3 regions of the Rhodococcus erythropolis R138 genome follow, and region 1 is predicted to be linked to each of the others. Evidence: riboswitches for the same ligand, from Rfam matches in the RefSeq annotation. Region 1 holds a riboswitch; each other region holds the start of a gene.
What was found. Region 1 has a riboswitch for thiamine pyrophosphate ahead of H351_RS13030 (TenA family protein). Riboswitches for the same ligand answer to the same signal wherever they lie in the genome.

Region 1 (2,262 bases):
GGTAGTGCGGCACCAGATCACGATCGACAACGGGTGCCATCGCCAAAGTTCCCGGAATCCGGGTCGGAATTTCGTTGACCAGGTCATCGCTTGCCTTGACGAGCAGTTCGAGATCCGTGGTCAGCAGATCGCCTGCGTCTTCAGGGTCGATCGAGAGCAGTTCGAGAAACCGCTCCGCCACGGTCTTGGCGCGCTCGGCCCCGTAGACGGAGGTCGCGGGAGGACTCTGGGCAATCGCACGATGGAACAGACCTTCGGCGCTCGGACAGGTCATGAGCGTCGTGATGGATCCTGCGCCGGACGACTCACCGAACACCGTCACCGCACTCGGGTCACCCCCGAAGGCGTCGATGTTGTCTCGAACCCATTCGAGTGCCGCAATCTGGTCTCGCAGACCACAGTTCGATTCGAAAACGGTATCCGCGGTGGAGAATCCAGACAGGTCCAGGAATCCGAGGGCACCGACGCGATAGTTGAAGGAGACGAGAACGACGTCACCGGTTTCAGCCAGATGACGGCCGTCGTAGATCGTTTGGGCGGCGGACCCGAGGCAGTAGGCGCCGCCGTGAATCCACACCATCACCGGTCGCGGCGTGCCGTCGGGGCGCGGGGCCCACACGTTGATCGACAAGCAGTCCTCGTCGATTTTGAAGGCCCGATCGATCGGAACCGCCGGGCTCTGGCCCTGCGGCGCGATCGGCCCGAACTCACGACAGTCGCGCACCCCGTCCCACGACTCAGCGGGTTGCGGCGCGCGGAATCTCCGTTCACCCACCGGCGCTGCTGCGTAAGGCATGCCCTTCCACGCGAATATTCCGCCATCCGGATACCCGCGGGCGTCTCCGCCGCGGGCACGGATCACGAGTGTTCCGTCCTCGCCGAGATTCGGTCGAACGTCGGTCTCCATGTCTGAATCCCCTCCCGACCCGCGCGTGTGGCAAACAAGACCAAACGTACCAACATAAGGCCGATGTGCGCCGACTACTCAACTGCCAGGTAGGCGCCGACGAAGCAGAGGCTCGGTGTTAAGGTCGCCTAGTTCTGACACGGGGTGCTCCGCATGGGCGGGGCTGAGAACACACCCGGGAACCTGATCAGGTAATGCTGACGAAGGGATGTCATGGCTACTACGCAGCCTGCATACAATTCTGCCGAAAACTCGGTGGCCACAGCGCCGTCGACGGATCGGTTCACCGATCGGCTCTGGGCCGAGACGAAGGTCCTCCGCGAGTCGATCGACTCACTGGAGTTCCTCGAACGCCTCGGCGACGGAACATTGCCTCTCGACGCGTTTCGCACGTACATCGAGCAGGACAAGCTTTATCTCGAGGGGTATTCGAAAGCGTTGTCCCTGGTCGCGGCCCACGCCCCGGATCCGCAGTCCGCGGGCTTCTGGTCGAATTCCGCGTCCACGGCAGCGACAGTGGAATCTGCGCTTCACGACGGACTTCTCACCGGTGGAATTCTTCCAGCGGGATCGGGAAGGCTCGAGCATTCGCAGGCCTGCCTGGGATACGTCTCGTATCTGACGGCGACTGCGGCAACTGCGCCTTACCCGGTCTCCGCAGCGGCAGTACTCCCCTGCTTCTGGATCTACGCCGAGGTCGGTCGCGATCTTGCCGCTTCAGCGCGCGCGGTACTCGACGCCGATCCGTCGCATCCGTACGCACAGTGGGTCACGACGTACGACGCACCCGAATTCCACGAGTCGGTGGCGCAGGCCCGCGTACTGGTCGATGCTGCGGCCGAAGCAGCCACCGAGACAGAGCGTGAGGCGATGAGTGAAGCATTCCGCATCGCCAGTCGCTACGAGTTGATGTTCTGGGATTCCGCACTCCACCAGCAGCCTTGGCCGGCGTCGTGATGTCGTTTGCGGCGCTACGCCGCACACTTGCCACGTCTGCCGCGATCGCAGCCGCATTCACAGTTCTGACCGGATGCGCCGCTGACACCGGCTCTTCCGACGGGACCATTCGGTTCGCACTCGACTGGACCCCGAACACGAACCACACCGGTTTGTACGTTGCACTCCAAGAGGGCTACTTCGAGGACGCCGGTCTGGACGTCTCGATCCTGCCGTACAACAACACCTCTCCCGACACCCTGGTCGACGCCGGCAACGCGGAGTTCGGCATCAGCACACAGAGTCAGGCCACGTTCGCCCGAGCGGCCGGCGCCGCCACGACGTCCGTCATCGCGCCACTTCAGCACCGCGCCACCGGCATCGGTGTGAAGGCGGATCGTGCGGACATCACGCGCCCG
Region 2 (2,262 bases), 320 kb from region 1:
TCAACGGGCCGTCGACACGAAAATGCTTGCCGTCGTGATCGATGCGAGAAATCTTGCCTGCGTCGGCAAAACGTCCCGCCCGGTCGAGGATCAGCGCGTCTTCCGACCACGAATCCCACAATGCGAGGGCCACTTCGACAAATTCGTCGGCTCGTTCATATCGGGATGCGTGATCGGGCATCGCCTCGAGTCCGTGGTTGCGCGCCTCCTGGTCGAACATCGAGGTCACGACGTTCCATCCGGCCCGTCCGCCGCTGATGTGGTCGAGCGATGCCAAAAGTCGTGCCGCGTGGAATGGCGTGTAAAAGGTCGTGGAGATGGTGGTGACCAGGCCGACGTTCGCCGTCGCTCGTGCCATGGCAGTCAACGCGGTGATCGGTTCGAGAAACCACGACGCACCAGACTCGGGTTCTCGAACACTGTGACCGTCAGCGAAGAAAACGGCGTCCAGCTTGCCGCGTTCGGCGATCTGGGCGAGCGACTCGTAATACGTGATGTCACCGAGACTTTCGACCGGTGAGTCGCGGTGTCGCCACGCCGCACTGTGATGCCCGCAACCGAGCAGGAACGCACCTATCCGTAGCTGTGCGCCCATCAGTTCTTGACGAGTCCGCCGTCGACAACCAGATTCTGGCCGGTCACGGCCCGCGACCATGGGGAGGCGAAAAAGAGTGCAGCGTCGGCAAATTCGTCCGGCGTCGTGACTCGGCGCAGGGGAGTGCTTGCCGCGATCATGTCGAACACGGCTTCCGGTGTCGCGGCACTCGCATCGGTGGTGCGGAGCAAGCCGCCGGAGACCATGTTGACTGTGATCCCGTCCGGACCGAGGTCGGCGGACAGCGTCCGTGTCAGTGCCAACAGTGCGGCCTTGGCAGCGGTGTAGTCGTGGTACGGAACTACCGGATTCTGGACCAGATTTGTTCCGACAGTGATGATTCGGCCGAAGCCGAGTTCGCGCATGCCTGGTAGCGCTGCCTGGGTGGTATTGAGTGTTCCGGCAACAGCTCCGCGTAGTTGAGAGTCGAAGTCGGCCCAGGTGATCGTGTCCGCGTTCGGCCGGGCATCGCCGTTGAACGAGAAGTCGACCAGTGCATTGTCGACCACGGTCGAGATCGGTGCGTCGAATCTCTCGCGTGCAGCGGAGAACAACTGGTCGACGGAACTGCGGTCCGTCACGTCCGCCTGGACTGCGAAGGTGCGATCCTCACCCAGTTCGGCGACCAGGGCCTCGGCGGCATCGCGGCTCTTGTTGTAGTTCACGATTACGCGGGCGCCCGAGCGGGAGAATGCTCGGCTCAGTGCGGCGCCGAGCCCGCGGGCGCCACCGGTGATCAGAACGATCTGCTCGTCGAGGTTCAATGCGCGCTGAAATTGCTGTTCGGTCATGTCGACATCCCTCCGCCAGTGCTAACTGGTCAGGTTCATCGGGTCTGATCTCAGCCGACTTTTTCGGCACCCCGTGTCACCGTCCATCAGACCACGTGAGGTGAATCGTCCCGAACGCCGGGTGTGTAGTAACGGCCGGCGCGATGAGTTTTCGATCGCTCGGGAGTCGTAATTGCAAGCGAAGTGGCAACCGGCCGCTCGCCTTCGCCCCAGGAGACTCCGATGACCACCCAGCCCGTCCACAACGAAACTGTTTCCGGTAACGCCACGACGACGACACCTTCGGCCACGGCTCGCAAGGTCGGATACGTCCTGAGTGGGCTGTTCGTCGTTTTCATGCTCTTCGACGGCATCATTCACATTCTCAACCTTCAGACCGTCAAGGACGCCTCCGCCGAACTTGGGTTGCCGGACTCGCTGGCATTGACGGCCGGGGTGGTGCAACTGATCTGCCTTGCGCTGTACGTGATTCCGCGAACGTCGATACTCGGCGCGATTCTGCTCACCGGTTACCTGGGCGGAGCCGTGTTGACCAACCTTCGAGCGGAACAGCCTCTGCTGAGCACGACATTGTTTGCCGTCTACACCGGAATCGTCATGTGGGCGGGTCTGTATCTCCGAGACGAGAAGGTTCGCGAGATCATCCCGGTGCGGCGGGTCTGAAATCAGGCCCCTGAAGGGGTTGCGTGGGACGCGGTGTCCCATTATGTTTGACCTCATTCAAGTCCGTCGACTCCAATCGACGGACTGGCCGTGAGGAGACACCGATGGCTCGGTCAGCGTCGATCGAAGTGGAAAAGCCGTACCGCCAGGTACTGCAGACTTTGTCCGAGGGCTCAGTTGCCCGCAGTTTCGATCCCTATCTCGACATCGACT
Region 3 (2,262 bases), 2.6 Mb from region 1:
CATCGCGACGGTGGTCAGTTCGGTGCCGGAGGCGACAAGCGCTTCCTCGAGCACCGCAAGGTTGGCGGCGCCGCCTGTTCCGGTGATGAGCCGGGAACCGAAGGTGCGGCCAGCGATAGTGAGAAGGTCCTGCTCAGCCACCCTGCACCGCCGTGAGGATCTCGATTTCCCAACCACGTCCGACGGATTCGTCCCAACGCCCGCGAGGAAAGAGCGCACCGTCGACGGCGACGGCGATACCCTTGCTCGGCAACTCGAGGTGCGTCAGTAGCTCGGTCACCGTGACTGCTCGATCGAACTCGAGATCTTCGCCGTTGACGGTGATCCCGATCGGGACCTGCTCACTCATGAATTTTCCTTAACTACTGCGAACCGCTCGGGTTCGGTTCCTTTTACCTCGACCAAAGATGTGCCGTTCAGCAACGCGACCGTCGCATCGGCGGTGACGGGCGTCAGCAGGACACCGTTGCGTCCGTGTCCGGTGGAGACGACAACACGATCGGACACGCGCCCGATCAAGGGCAGGTTGTCCGGCGTCATGGGACGCAGGCCTGCCGCGCATTCGTACAGTTCGTATTCGCCGATCGCCGGCATCAGTGTCTCGGCGTCGTTGATCAGGTCCCGTACTCCGGCCATCGTGACCTGTGTGTCCTCACCGGACTCGTATTGTGTTGCGCCGACGACGATTCCGTCACCGCGCGGGACGAGGTAGGCGGGCCGCCCGTGGACGCTTCCGCGGATGGTGCGGCTGGGCGCCGGGGTGACTCCAGGCCTACTCCGCAGGCGAAGGATTTCGCCCTTGACCGGGCGTACCGGTAACCCGGGCCACAGCTTGGGTGACGCGATACCGGCGGTGAGCACGATCTGATCGGTATCGAGTTCGGCGAGGTCGTTGACGGCACGCGCGATCAATTCGACGCCGGATTCCGCACAGGCCTTCTGCAACGCGTCCAGCAGAAGTCTGTTGTCGACGGCGGACTCACCGACAGCCATCAGTCCCGACCGGATGCCCCGGCCGAGCATCGGTTCGAGTTCGCGGATGCGGGCGCGACCGAGAACTTCGAGTTCATGGCCCTGCGCGGTCACCCACTCGGCGATGGTCTGCAGGTCCTGCGCGTCGGCCGCATCGAGTGCAACCGTCAGCGAACTGTCCGCGGTGAAGACCGATGGCCCGAACTCTCCGAGCTCCTCACCGAACGTCGGCCACCGTTCCAGGGACGCTGCACCAACCGTCAACGCTGTCTCTTCACCCGGCCAGCCTTCGGAAAGCGGGGCGAGCATTCCGCCTGCCACCCACGAAGCACCTGATCCAATGGACGGGTCGTACAACCGAACGGACCACCCGTCGCGGGCTGCTCGCCACGCAATGGCGAGACCGATGACACCGCCACCGACAACCGACACCGTACGAGCGTGTGTACTCACGAAACTCCACCTCCACTTCCTGCGCCGGCATGATCCGGGTCAGGTCTGACGGTCGGGATCTGGTCGCGATCCCCTCTCAGCCCCACGAACCTCGCAGTCACGACAAAAAGTGACGGCGACGTTTCAGGACTCCCGTGTCGAACCTTGCTCCCTAGAGGCTACCGTTTGCTCCGTGCACCCCACACATCCCAGTAACGTCATCGACCGGCGCGAGCGCCTGGCAGCAGCACGGCTGTACCTGTGCACCGACGCGCGCCGCGAGAAAGGCGACCTCGCGCAGTTCGCCGAGGCAGCATTGTCCGGCGGAGTCGACATCATTCAATTGCGTGACAAGGGCTCTGCCGGTGAGCGCGAGTTCGGCCCGCTCGAGGCCAAGGACGAACTGGTAGCACTGGGCATTCTCGCGGCCGCAGCGCGACGCCACGGCGCATTGTTGGCCGTGAACGATCGCGCGGATCTCGCGATGGCTTCCGGTGCCGACATCCTCCACCTCGGGCAGAACGACATTCCCGTCCCCTACGCACGAACCGTTGTCGGTGAAGACGTCGTCATCGGGCGTTCGACGAGTAGTCGCGCGCAGGCGAGTCTGGCCGCAATCGAAGAGGGCGTCGACTACTTCTGCACCGGGCCGGTCTGGGCGACACCGACCAAACCGAATCGAAGTGCGTCCGGTCTGGAACTGGTTCGATCGACCGCCGACGCCGCACCGCCGCGCCCCTGGTTCGCAATCGGCGGCATCGACGAGGAACGCCTGCCGGAGCTGCTCGATGCCGGTGCCACGCGCATCGTCGTCGTGCGTGCAATCACGCAGGCGTCGGATCCGCAGGCGGCTGCGCA

Region 2: it holds a riboswitch for thiamine pyrophosphate, as region 1 does, so the genes downstream of both, H351_RS14440 (3-oxoacyl-ACP reductase) here and H351_RS13030 (TenA family protein) in region 1, are expected to answer to the same signal.
Region 3: it holds a riboswitch for thiamine pyrophosphate, as region 1 does, so the genes downstream of both, thiO (glycine oxidase ThiO) here and H351_RS13030 (TenA family protein) in region 1, are expected to answer to the same signal.

Annotation. Positions count from the first base shown of each region.
Region 1 covers NZ_CP007255.1:2,780,831-2,783,092, reverse strand. Annotated here, with positions in the region: gene H351_RS13035 (carboxylesterase/lipase family protein) at 1-907, opposite strand, end outside; TPP riboswitch at 1,038-1,133, shown strand; gene H351_RS13030 (TenA family protein) at 1,121-1,864, shown strand; gene H351_RS13025 (ABC transporter substrate-binding protein) at 1,864-2,262, shown strand, end outside.
Region 2 covers NZ_CP007255.1:3,096,512-3,098,773, forward strand. Annotated here, with positions in the region: gene H351_RS14435 (LLM class flavin-dependent oxidoreductase) at 1-595, opposite strand, end outside; gene H351_RS14440 (3-oxoacyl-ACP reductase) at 595-1,359, opposite strand; TPP riboswitch at 1,377-1,470, opposite strand; gene H351_RS14445 (DoxX family protein) at 1,609-2,049, shown strand; gene H351_RS14450 (AurF N-oxygenase family protein) at 2,154-2,262, shown strand, end outside.
Region 3 covers NZ_CP007255.1:5,368,843-5,371,104, forward strand. Annotated here, with positions in the region: gene thiG (thiazole synthase) at 1-141, opposite strand, end outside; gene thiS (sulfur carrier protein ThiS) at 134-349, opposite strand; gene thiO (glycine oxidase ThiO) at 346-1,425, opposite strand; TPP riboswitch at 1,425-1,571, opposite strand; gene thiE (thiamine phosphate synthase) at 1,598-2,262, shown strand, end outside.